One region of the Streptomyces sp. NPDC088553 genome, then DNA from elsewhere that is predicted to be linked to it. Evidence: riboswitches for the same ligand, from Rfam matches in the RefSeq annotation. Region 1 holds a riboswitch; each other region holds the start of a gene.
The links. Region 1 has a riboswitch for cobalamin ahead of ACIP8Z_RS24920 (ribonucleoside-diphosphate reductase subunit alpha). Riboswitches for the same ligand answer to the same signal wherever they lie in the genome.
Positions count from the first base shown of each region.

Region 2: linked by a shared signal. The riboswitch ahead of ACIP8Z_RS32510 (cobalamin biosynthesis protein) and the one ahead of ACIP8Z_RS24920 (ribonucleoside-diphosphate reductase subunit alpha) in region 1 are both predicted to bind cobalamin.
Region 3: linked by a shared signal. The riboswitch ahead of ACIP8Z_RS13510 (prenyltransferase/squalene oxidase repeat-containing protein) and the one ahead of ACIP8Z_RS24920 (ribonucleoside-diphosphate reductase subunit alpha) in region 1 are both predicted to bind cobalamin.

Region 1 is NZ_JBIVMG010000007.1:235,800-239,733, forward strand. It holds gene ACIP8Z_RS24920 (ribonucleoside-diphosphate reductase subunit alpha) at 1-2,081, opposite strand, end outside; cobalamin riboswitch at 2,214-2,352, opposite strand; gene ACIP8Z_RS24925 (GNAT family N-acetyltransferase) at 2,401-2,901, opposite strand; gene mctP (monocarboxylate uptake permease MctP) at 3,018-3,934, opposite strand, start outside.
Region 2 is NZ_JBIVMG010000012.1:56,488-60,421, reverse strand. It holds gene ACIP8Z_RS32515 (cobyric acid synthase) at 1-449, opposite strand, end outside; gene ACIP8Z_RS32510 (cobalamin biosynthesis protein) at 446-1,423, opposite strand; cobalamin riboswitch at 1,456-1,598, opposite strand; gene ACIP8Z_RS32505 (hypothetical protein) at 1,711-1,932, opposite strand; gene ACIP8Z_RS32500 (anion permease) at 1,945-3,213, opposite strand; gene ACIP8Z_RS32495 (alpha/beta hydrolase) at 3,635-3,934, shown strand, end outside.
Region 3 is NZ_JBIVMG010000004.1:95,609-99,542, reverse strand. It holds gene ACIP8Z_RS13520 (hypothetical protein) at 1-68, opposite strand, end outside; gene ACIP8Z_RS13515 (SCO2322 family protein) at 128-766, opposite strand; gene ACIP8Z_RS13510 (prenyltransferase/squalene oxidase repeat-containing protein) at 868-2,130, opposite strand; cobalamin riboswitch at 2,207-2,345, opposite strand; gene ACIP8Z_RS13505 (hypothetical protein) at 2,494-2,664, shown strand; gene ACIP8Z_RS13500 (MBL fold metallo-hydrolase) at 2,669-3,706, opposite strand; gene ACIP8Z_RS13495 (aldehyde dehydrogenase) at 3,859-3,934, shown strand, end outside.

The sequences.
Region 1 (3,934 bases):
TGCGGGATCTCCCACGCCGTGCGGTACAGCTCGCGCACCTCGGCCGGGACCCAGGTGAAGCCGGCCACCGAGCCGTTGGACTCGCGCAGCGCCTCACGGGTCTGCGCGTCCCACACGCCGAGCTCCTTCAGCTCGTCGACCAGGTACGAGTTGACCTGGAGGAACTCTCCGGAGAGCGTCTCGCGCTTGAACAGGTTGGAGACCTGCGGCTCGATGCACTCGTAGACGCCCGCGATCGAGGCGATGGTCGCCGTCGGAGCGATGGCGAGGAGGAGGCTGTTGCGCATGCCGACCGCGGCGATCCGCTCGCGCAGCGCGGCCCAGCGCTCCGGCCAGTTCAGCTCGACGTCGTAGTGGTCGGGGTGCAGCACCCCGCGGGCGGCGCGGGTCTTGTCCCAGGCGGGGACCGGACCGCTGCGCTCGGCGAGGTCGGCGGAGGCCTCGTACGCGGCGAGCATGATGCGCTCGGCGATACGGGTGGACAGCGCGCGCGCCTCGGCGGAGTCGAACGGCAGCTTCAGCTGGAAGAAGACGTCCTGGAGGCCCATGGCGCCCAGGCCGACCGGCCGCCAGCGGGCGTTGGAGCGGCCCGCCTGCTCGGTCGGGTAGAAGTTGATGTCGACGACCCGGTCGAGGAAGGTGACGGCCGTGCGGACGGTGGAGTCGAGGCGCTCCCAGTCGATGTCGCCGTCGACGACGAAGGCGCCGAGGTTGACCGAGCCCAGGTTGCAGACCGCGGTCTCGCCGTCGTCGGTGACCTCCAGGATCTCCGTGCAGAGGTTGGAGGAGTGGACGGTGTGGCCGGGCTCGGCGGTCTGGTTGGCCGTCCGGTTCGAGGCGTCCTTGAAGGTCATCCAGCCGTTGCCGGTCTGGGCCAGGGTCCGCATCATCCGGCCGTACAGGTCGCGGGCCGGCATCGTCTTGCGGGCCAGGCCGGCCGCCTCGGCCTTGTGGTAGGCGGCGTCGAACTCCTCGCCCCACAGGTCGACCAGCTCGGGCACGTCCGCCGGGGAGAACAGCGACCAGTCGGCGTCGGCGTTGACCCGGCGCATGAACTCGTCCGGGATCCAGTGTGCCAGGTTCAGATTGTGCGTACGGCGCTGGTCCTCGCCCGTGTTGTCGCGGAGCTCCAGGAACTCCTCGATGTCCGCGTGCCAGGTCTCCAGGTAGACGGCGGCGGCGCCCTTGCGGCGGCCGCCCTGGTTCACGGCGGCGACGGAGGCGTCGAGGGTCTTCAGGAACGGCACGATGCCGTTGGAGTGCCCGTTGGTGCCGCGGATCAGCGAACCGCGGGCGCGGATGCGGGAGTAGGAGAGGCCGATGCCGCCCGCGTGCTTCGAGAGGCGCGCCACCTGGTGGTAGCGGTCGTAGATGGAGTCCAGCTCGTCCTGGGGGGAGTCCAGGAGGTAGCAGGAGGACATCTGCGGGTGACGGGTGCCGGAGTTGAAGAGCGTGGGGGAGGACGGCAGGTAGTCGAGCCGGCTCATCAGGCGGTAGAGGGCGGCGACCTCGTCGAGCGCGCGGACGCTGTCGTCCTCGGCGAGGCCGCAGGCCACGCGGAGCATGAAGTGCTGGGGGGTCTCGATCACCTTGCGGGTGATCGGGTGGCGCAGCAGGTAGCGCGAGTAGAGGGTGCGCAGGCCGAAGTAGCCGAAGCGGTCGTCCGCGGTCGCGTCGATCGTCGCGTCGAGCCGGTCCGCGTGCAGCGCCACGAACTCGGCGGTGCGGTCGGCGATCAGACCCTCGCGGTGACCGACGGCGACGGAGGCCGAGAAGGAGAACGAGCCCTGGCCGGCCGCCTCGTCGGCGATCGTGATCGTCAGGAGCCGGGCGGCGAGCCGGGAGTACGCCGGGTCCTCGGCGATCAGACCGGCGGCCGACTCGGTGGCCAGCTCGCGCAGTTCCGCCTCGTCCGCCACGGCGCTGCGGCCGCGGAGCGCGGCGGCGGCGACCTTGCCGGGGTCGGTGTCGGGGAGATCGGCGGTGAGGTCGGTCAGGGTCCGCAGCAGCACGGTCCCGGGGCCGTCGCTCTCGACCGCGGAAGCCTCGGCGGAAGCCGGATCGGCGGGCGCGATGGTCACGTGGGGGCTCTCCCTCGCTCGGCTCGGGGCCGCGGCGGGGGAAGGCGGGCAGGCGGGCATCCGTAACGCCGGACGCGACGCTTCCACCGGCCCACTCCGCGAGGCCCGGACGTCATTGGCACCCGGAACGGACGGACCGGATGCGCTGTCGGCAGGTCCTCGGACTCACCTCGCCCGAATATGTCGTATCCGTACGAAGCACACCGTTGCGGGACAGTTCCGGATTCGCGCCGGATTCCCCTGCGTCGACAGCGAGGATGAGCATACATGTGGGGGGCGCCCCGTGCGGCACCCCCCACATGTTGTGTCGCCCCCTGGCTCAGAACTCCAAGGAGTAGGTGCGCAGGCGGTGGTCGGGGATCGGCTCCCAGTCCCGGTCCGGGGTGCGGACGAAGCCCAGACGCTCGTAGATCCGGTGCGCGGAGACCATCGTGACGTCCGTGGACAGCACGATGCGGCGGCACCCCGGGAGAGCCCGTGCGCGCTCGATGCAGGCCCGTACGAGGGCCTCTCCGACGCCCCGGCCGCGGGCCTCACGGGAGACCACCAGCATCCGGAACTCGGCCTCGCCCTCGATCGCGATGTCCGCCCACGGGGTGGCGCCGGTGGCGAAGGTCACCCCGCCGAGCAGCCGTCCGTCGGCGTCCTCGGCGACGAGCACCTCGCTCTCCCGCGCGCGCCGGGCCGTGTCCCGGAGCACGTGCAGATAGGAGTCCTCCGCCCCGTACTTCAGCAGCCCGTCGTTCAGATAGGTCCCCGCGGTGAGCTCACCGAGCGCCTCGTAGTCCTCGGGCCGTACCGCCCTGATCGTGAAGTCCATGAAGGCAGTGTCCCTCCGGACGCCCGGAGGCCCCCAACGGGTTCCGTCCGGGGACGGCGAAGGCCGCCCTGCCTCCGAGGGGAGGCAGGGCGGCCTTCGCCGGGTCCGGCGGTGGATCAGTGGGTCTCTGCGCCGACCTTCGGGAGCTTCGGGTCGACCCCGCGGTCGCCCGCGTCGGCCGTGTAGTCCTCCGGGGAGGTCTCGTCGATGCCCTCGGGGGCCTTGACGGCCTTGAGGACGAAGGTCAGGACGACCGTGACGAGGACGTTGAGGAGGAAGGCGGTGAGACCGATGTAGCCGATCTCGCCGATGCCCGGGATCTCGGCGGAGGAGCCGCCGAAGTGCGCCTGCTTCGGCGTCGATACGTTGTAGGCGGCGATCGTGCCGTACAGCATGCCGACGGCCCAGCCGGCGAGCAGCGCCCAGCGGTGGAACCAGCGGGTGAAGAGGCCGCCGACGAGCGCCGGGAAGGTCTGCAGGATCCAGATGCCACCGAGCAGCTGGAAGTTGATCGCGACCGTCTTGTCCATGGTGAGGACGAAGACGAGCGCGCCGACCTTCACCAGGAGCGAGACCAGCTTGGAGACCTTGGTCTCCTGCGCCGGGGTGGCGTCGGGCTTGATGAAGTCCTTGTAGATGTTGCGGGTGAAGAGGTTGGCCGCGGCGATCGACATGATCGCGGCGGGCACGAGCGCGCCGATGCCGATGGCGGCGAACGCGACGCCCGCGAACCAGTCCGGGAACATGGTCTCGAAAAGTTGCGGGATGGCGAGCTGGCCGTTCTCGACCTTGATCCCGGCGGCGATCGCCATGAAGCCGAGCAGTGCGAGCAGGCCCAGCATCAGCGAGTACAGCGGCAGGATCGTGGTGTTGCGGCGGATGACCTCACGGCTCCGGGACGACAGCGTCGCCGTGATGGAGTGCGGGTACATGAAGAGCGCGAGCGCCGAGCCGAGCGCGAGCGTCGCGTACGTCCACTGGCCGGCCTCAGCCGGGACAAGCCCGCCCACCTTGTTGGTGGTGAACTTCTCGT
Region 2 (3,934 bases), on a different contig from region 1:
ACGATGTCGGTGCGCCGCAGGTTGATCTCTGCCGGGCTGCCGGCGCCCTCGCAGATCACGGCGTCGTACGTGCTCCGCAGCTCCTCCAGGCACGCGAGGACGGGCTCGAAGAGCTCCTTCTGCCGCCCTCCGTGGTAGCCACGAGCGCTGAGCTCGCCGACCGGCTTGCCCATCAGGACGACCTGGCTGGACCGGTCGCTGCCGGGCTTGAGCAGGACGGGGTTCATCAGCGCGGTCGGTTCCACCCGCGCCGCCTGCGCCTGCATGGCCTGGGCGCGCCCGATCTCGGCCCCCTCCCGCGTGACGAAGGAGTTGAGGGACATGTTCTGCCCCTTGAACGGGGCCACCTTCAGTCCCTTGCGGACCAGCCAGCGGCAGATGCCGGCCGTCACGACGCTCTTGCCGGCGTCGGACGTGGTCCCGGCGACGAGCAGTCCCCCACCCCTCATGCGTTCCTCCGCTTCCGGGTCGACGCGGCCAGGGCGCCGATGATCAGCCGGCCGCCCACACAGGCGGCCAGAGTGAGTCCGGTGACCCGGCGCGACAGGCGTACGGCCCGGTCGATGTCGGTCACCTCGACGGCCCGTCCCTCCCCGTTGAGCACCGGACGGTGCTCGATCCGGCCGCCGTACGACAGGGTGCCCCCGAGGCGTATGCCGAGGGCGCCCGCGAAGGAGGCCTCGACGGGGCCCGCGTTGGGGCTGGGGTGCTTCGCCGCGTCGGCCCGCCAGGCCTTCAGAGCACCGCGCGGGTTGCCGCCGGCGACGGTCGCGAGGACGGCCGTCAGCCGTGCCCCGGGCCAGCCGGCCACGTCGTCGAGCCGGGCCGAGGCCCAGCCGAAGCGACGGTGGCGCGGCGACTTGTGGCCGACCATGGCGTCCAGGGTGTTGACGGCCCGGAAGCCGACGAGGCCCGGTACGCCCGCGACCGCGCCCCAGAACAGGGCGCCGACCACGGCGTCGGAGGTGTTCTCGGCGACCGATTCGACGACCGCGCGGGCCATCGCGGGTCCGTCCAGGGACTGCGGGTCGCGCCCGCAGAGATGCGGCAGCCGCTCCCGGGCGACGTCCAGGTCCCCGGCGGCGAGCGCGCCGCCGATCGCGCGGGCCTCCCGCCCCAGGGTCGTACCGCCGACGACGGCCCACACGGAGGCGGCGGTCAGGGCGACGGCGGCGGCCGGCCGGTTCCGTACGGCCCGGGCGGCGAGCGCTCCGAGGGCGACGGTGGAGCCGGCGCAGACGGCGGTGTGCAGGGCGCCCCAGCCGCGGTGGTCGTGGTGGAGGCGGTTCTCGACCGCGGCGGCCGCCCGGCCGAACGCGGCGACGGGATGTCCGCGGCGGGGATCGCCGATGAGCAGATCGACGGCGAGACCCGCGGCCGCTCCGTACGCGAAGACACCAGTGGTACTGCTGCGGCCGGGCATGGCGCATGTCCTCACTCAGGGTCCGCGCCCTGGATCGACGTGACCGGCGGCGTGAGTTCCTGACTCCCGGACCCTTCGGATCCGGTCACAGTGGCGGGACCGCGCCGGATTCGCACCGGACTTCCTCTACTGCCGCCGTAATGGCCTCGGCAGTCCACCACGGCCCGAGAACAGCCGTCAACTCACCCTTGACCTGCAGCGAGTCACTGTGCGAAGCACCACAGACACGGCGACGGGGCGGCCCGCACCCGAAGGTGCGGACCGCCCCACCGGTCACGCTCGGACCGTCAGACGACGATCAGGTAGATGCCGTACGCGACGGCCGCCGCGCACAGGGCGAAGCAGGCGTACGCGGCGGTGCGGGCCAGAGCCGCGGAGCCGCCGCGGGCGGCGGCCTCCTCCTGCTTGGTGAGGCCGACGATGCCGAGGGTGAAGAGGCCCACGAGGGCGACGGTCGCCACGAGGCTGACTCCGAAGACGGAGCCGAGAGCTGCCCAGTCGATCTTCATGTCGTTCGTTCCTTAGACCGCGGCGGCGGGGGCCGGGGGAGCGGTCGGGTCGGTGGGGGCCGGCGCGGGGATGGTCGCCTTGAGGTCCTGGTCCGCGACGGCGGCGACGGAACCGGCGGCCGGCGGCGGGGTGACGGCCGCCATGGCGGTGGTCACGACGCCCGCGGGCTCGCTGTCGAGGTCGTCGGCGGTGACGTTGTTGTGGTCGACCGGCTTGCGGCGGGAGAGCGACCAGATGACGCCGGAGCCGGCGACCAGCAGGACCGCGACGGCGGCGATGCCCCAGGGGCCCTGCTTGGTGAGGAACTCGGCGCCGGCGCCGACCACGGCCGCGGCGGGCAGGGTCAGACCCCAGGCGACGAACATCCGGGTGGCGGTCGACCAGCGGACGACACCGCCCTTGCGGCCGAGACCGGCGCCCATCACGGCACCCGAGCAGGACTGGGTGGTGGAGAGCGAGAAGCCCAGGTGCGAGGAGGCGAGGATGACCGTCGCGGCGCTGGTCTGGGCGGCGAAGCCCTGCTGCGGCTGGAGGTCGGTGAGGCCCTTGCCCATGGTGCGGATGATGCGCCAGCCACCGAGGTAGGTGCCGAGGGCGATGGCGACACCGGCGGAGACGATGACCCACAGCGGAGGGTTCGAGCCGGGGGCGACGACACCCTGGGTGACCAGGGCGAGGGTGATGATGCCCATCGTCTTCTGGGCGTCGTTGGTGCCGTGGGCGAGGGAGACGAGACCGGCGGAGGCGATCTGGCCGGCCCGGTAGCCCTTGGCCGTGGCCTTCGCCTCGGGGTTGGCCTTGATCCTGTACGTCAGCTTGGTGGCGGCCATCGCGGCGAGGCCGGCGACGAGCGGCGCGGCGACGGCCGGGATGAGGACCTTGGTGACGATGGTCGGGCCGTTCACGGCCGACCAGCCGGCCGACATGACCGCGGCGCCGATGAGGCCGCCGAAGAGGGCGTGGGAGGAGCTGGACGGGAGCCCGAGCAGCCAGGTCAGGAGATTCCAGAGGATGGCGCCGACCAGCGCGGCGAAGATCACCTCTGTACGAATGCCTTCTTCGTTGATGATCCCGCCGGAGATCGTCTTGGCGACCTCCACGGACAGGAACGCGCCGACGAGGTTCAGCACGGCGGACATGGCCACCGCCGTCTTCGGCTTGAGAGCACCGGTCGAGATGGTCGTGGCCATCGCGTTCGCGGTGTCGTGGAAACCGTTCGTGAAATCGAACACGAGAGCTGTCACGACCACAATGGCGAGCAGCAGCGTGATGTGTTCCATTTACCCAGGCAATCGTTTGACGTCAGTGGCTGGACGAACGTAAGCAACCTGGGTGAACGGAAGGTGAACTGGGTCGGGCGGTGTGGTGTCTCGAACCGGTGTCAAGAGATTCCGCTTACGGTCCCGTCCCGCGAGCTGTCCACGATGCGGTCACCCCGCAACCCCGGGTAATCCGGGCCATCGCCGGGCACATGCGACCTGCCCCGGTTCCTCCTCGGTCACCCGGTTCCGGTCCCTGGACGGAACCATCCGACCGGGGGACCCCGCGGACGAGACCCATATCACTCCCCGGAGGGCTCCCGGAGGACCCGGGAGACCCCGCGGCGCCGACCCCCGTCCGTACTCCTCCTCCGGCCTCCCGGCCGGGGCCGTACGGGTCCCACCGGTGGCAGTCCGCCCCCACCCTGCCGAGACTGGGAGCGTGCGCCCGGCTACAGCGACGGCAGCGGCCGTCACCACCCTGCTCGGTGTCGGCGCGGCCGCGTTCGCGGCCGGCCGGTACGCCAGCGACGTCGCCCTCAGGGTGCCGTCCGGACGTCCCCTGCCCGGGGATCCCAGACTCACCGTGCACGCCACGGGCCCCGAACGGATCACGCTCACCCGCAGCCTCGCCTCGCTGCGCCCCGGTACGTACGGCGTGGAGGGGCACGGACAGCACGCCGTCGTCGGCCCGGTCCTCGACCGGGTGCCGCACACCGCCGACACCGTCGTCCGGCGCCTC
Region 3 (3,934 bases), on a different contig from region 1:
CTCATCCGCGCGCCCTCCGGGCTCACCCGCGTGCGTACCGCGTCCAGCTGCGTGGGTACCGGGCTCATCCGCGCGCCCCCCGGGCTCACCCGCGTGCGTACCGCGTCCACCTGCGTGCGTACCGGGCTCATCCGCGCCGGCGGGCCTTCCAGATCGCCGCCCCGCCCAGGGCCAGCACGGCCGCCCCGCCGGCGAGCACGCCGAAGGACGGGCTCCCGCCGTCCTCGCCGGCGGTCGCCGAGGCGCTCGGCGCGGCCGACGACGGCGTCTTCCCGGTCCCACCGGTCTCCCCGGTCCCACCGGTCTCCGCGACCGGCTCGCCGCAGCCCCGCGCCGGGTAGCCGGCGATCCCGCACAGCATGGCCGCGCCGTCGTACCGCAGCGGCTTCGCCACCTCGGCGAGCGCCTCCGCGCCCGTCGCGTCCTCACGGACCTGCGCACAGCCGACCTTCACCGGCTTCTCCGGCGGGGCCTCGCCGGGCGGCGCGTCCGCCGGGCCGCCGAAGTCGACGACGACCGCGACCCGCTTCGTGCCGTCCTTCTTCTCCACGCCCCCGCAGATCCCCGTGAAGTCGGGGGCGACGGACGGCCGGGAGGTGTCGTTCGTGCCGTTGCTGATGGCGAAGCGGAAGCCGATCGCGTCGCCGTCGGCGGGGCGTGCGGTCGCCGGACCCTGGGTGGCGTACGCCCAGGGCTTCCCGCCGTCGCTCTCCCAGAACGACCAGTAGCGGTAGCCGGCGGCCTGCGCCGGAGCCGCCGCGGCCACGACCGCGGTGAGCGTCAGGAGCGCCCCGGCCGCGGCTCCGGCGGTACGGGAGCCACGCCGTCGGGCACCGTTCCCTCGGGCACCGTTCCCTCGCGCGGCGGTCACTTCTTGCGGCCGCTCACGAGGAAGCCGATGCCGACGCCGACGACCATGCCGATGCCGATGATCCACCAGATGTCGAAGCCGAGGCCGCCCTCGTCGTCACTCGTGGAGGAGGCCGAGGTGTCCGGCGTCTTCGGCGCCGGGCCGGTGGCGTTGAGCTGCTCCACCAGGTCCGCCGTACCGAACTCGCGCGGGTCCGTCTCCGTCGCCCGCGCGGCCAGGATCAGCTGCGCGTACGCGGCCGGGCCGCCGCCCTTCGCCCAGGCGGCGGAGTTCTTCTCCAGCCACTCCACGGCGGGCTTCGCCTCCTTCGAGGCGCCGGCCGCGGCGAGCGCGACGACCGCGTCGGCGGTGTTGCCGACGTCGGGCTGCTCGGTCGTGTCGGTGGCGCCCGGCATCGGCGGCAGGGTCAGGTGGCCGGTCTTCGCGAGGGCCTTCGCCAGGTAGGAGGCGCCGTTGAGCGCGGCCCGCTCGACCGTCGGCTTCGACAGGTCGTTGCAGACCGGCGGCTGCTCGGGAGAGGCCTTGGTGGCGGTGACGTTCTTGCCGAGGCCCGCGAGGGTGGCCGCGGCGGTGGCGTCGGCGTTCGCGAGGAGCTTGCCGGCCTTGTCGGGCTGGTAGGCGAAGGCCCCCGCGCCCTCCTTGTCCGAGCAGGGCAGCGCGAAGGAGAGGAGCGCGTCGTAGGGCGTACGCCCCTCGGCGGAGGTGAACAGGGTGGGCCGCAGGCCCGTCGCGGCGAGCGCGCCGATGACGACCGAGGTGGAGTTGGCGTCACTGGCGCCGCCGGGGCTGTAGCCCCAGCCGCCGTCCTTGTTCTGCACGGTGCGCAGCCAGTCGGAGCCCGCCTTGACGGCCTTGTCGATCGTCTCGGGGGAGGCCGACTGCCCCCGGACCGCGCGGAGCCCCTGCACGGCGATCGCCGTGGCATTGGTGTCCCGCATGGTCTTCGCGTCGCAGGGCGTCGTGACGTCCGCGCGGTACGAGCTGAACGAACCGTCCGCGCACTGCTGGCCGAGCAGCCAGTCCACGGCCTTGTCGGAGGGCTGGAAGCCGGTGGAGCGCTGGGCGAGGAAGGCGAGCGACTGACGCCAGACACCGTCGTACGTCGGGTCGTTCTTGCCGTACAGACCGTCCGGGATCGTGACGGCGGAGGGCGTGGGGGAGGGCGCGGTGGTGGCCGCTCCCGCCACCCCGGCCGCTCCGGTGCCGAGCAGGACGGTGGCGGCTGCGAGCGCGGTGGCGCCGCGGCGGACGGTGTTCATGGGGCCCTCTCCTGCGGCCGGGCACCGGCACGCCTCAGGGGCACCAGGCTCCGGCTCCGTATTCCTCGACGGTGCCGGCGGTCACGTCCCGGACGGGGCATTCCGACTTACGACTCCTTGGGCAGGAGTTGTTCACGGTTGCGGGTCAGTGCCGGAGTTCCACCGGCTTCCCCCACGTACGGGCATGATGACGACCCGCCCACTCTACCGGCCCGTATGCCCGCGGCCCGGCGGGTGCGAGGCGCCTCACACCGGGCTTCGCGGGTACGGCCGGCGGGCCCGTGCCGCGGGCCTCGCGGGCGCGCCGCCCGGGGAGGGGCCGCTGTTGCCGGCGTCGCCCTCTACTGGATCGCGCTGGTCGGGGTGCTGACCCTGCACCTCCTCCGGTTCCTGTTCGTCCACAACGTCTACGACTACGGGGACGGCGATGGTCGGCACTACCTGTGGTGGGTGGCCATGCCGGTGATGATCCTCGGCGGAGGGCTCTCACCGGTCGTCCTGATCGCGGCGGTCGTCCGCCTCGTCAAGGCCTGACGCCTCACACGGCCACGTACTGGACGGGTTCCGTCCCCTGCACCGCCTCCGCGCGGCCGAGTTTCACCAGGCGGCGCAGGTGCGCCTCGGCCTCGCTGACGGCGATGTTGCGGGAGCCGTAGGGGATCTGGTCCCAGGGACGGTTCCACTCCATCCGCACGGCGAGCTGCCAGGGGGTGAGCGGGGTGGCGAGCAGGCCGATGAGCCCGGTGAGCCGTTCCTCGTGGTGGTCGAGGAGTTCACGGACCCGGCCGGGGGCGTCGGTGAAGGCGTGCTGGTGGGCGGGGAGGACCTCGGCGACGCCGAGGCGGCCGATGCGTTCGAGGGAGTCGAGGTAGTCGCCGAGGGGATCGGTGACGGTGGAGTCGTCGGGGTCCTCGTACAGCCCGATGTGCGGGGTGATCCCGGGCAGCAGATGGTCGCCGGAGAAGAGCCGGCCGTGGCCGGGCAGCCGGGAGGGGTGCTCCTCCTCCAGGTGGAGGCAGACGTGGCCGGGGGTGTGGCCGGGGGTCCAGATCGCGCGCAGCCGCCGTCCGGCGAGGTCGAGGAGCTCGCCGGGGACGATCTCCCGGTCGGGGAGGGCGGAACGCAGCCCGGGCAGGGTGCGCATCCGCCCGGAGGCGCGGGCGGCCCGCAGGGGGCCGAGGTGGTCCTCGGGGGCGCCGACGGCGGCGAGCTTGCGGGCGAGGTAGTCGAGCCAGGTACCCGGCTCGGCCTCGCGGGTGCGGCGCACGACGTCGGTGTCGGCGGCGTGCATGGCGATCCAGGCCCCGGACGCCTCGCGGACCTTGCCGGAGAGGCCGTGGTGGTCGGGGTGGTGATGGGTGATGACGACACCGTGGACGTCCGACACGTCGATGCCCAACGCGGCGAGCCCGCCGGTGAGTTCGGCCCACGAGGCCGGGTCGTCCCAGCCGGTGTCGACGAGGACGGGCCCGCGGTCGGTGTCGAGCACGTGGACCAGCGTGTGCCCGAGCGGATTGTCGGGGATGGGCACCCGGAGCGACCAGACGCCTCCGCCGTGCTCGGTCACCTGGGGCATGGGTCCCTGCATGGATCCCTCATCTCTCCACGGCGGTACGGAATCTCTCCACGGCGGTGCGGAGCGTGCTCGCCCATTGCCCACTATAACTAGAACTGGTATCAGTTCTGAGGCATCGTCAGGGAATTCATCTCCTCATGAAGGCGGCGGTCATGACCGAGCTTGTGGAGCACGGAAAGCTGTTCATCGGCGGGGAGTTGACCGACCCGCTCGGCGCGGACGTCATCG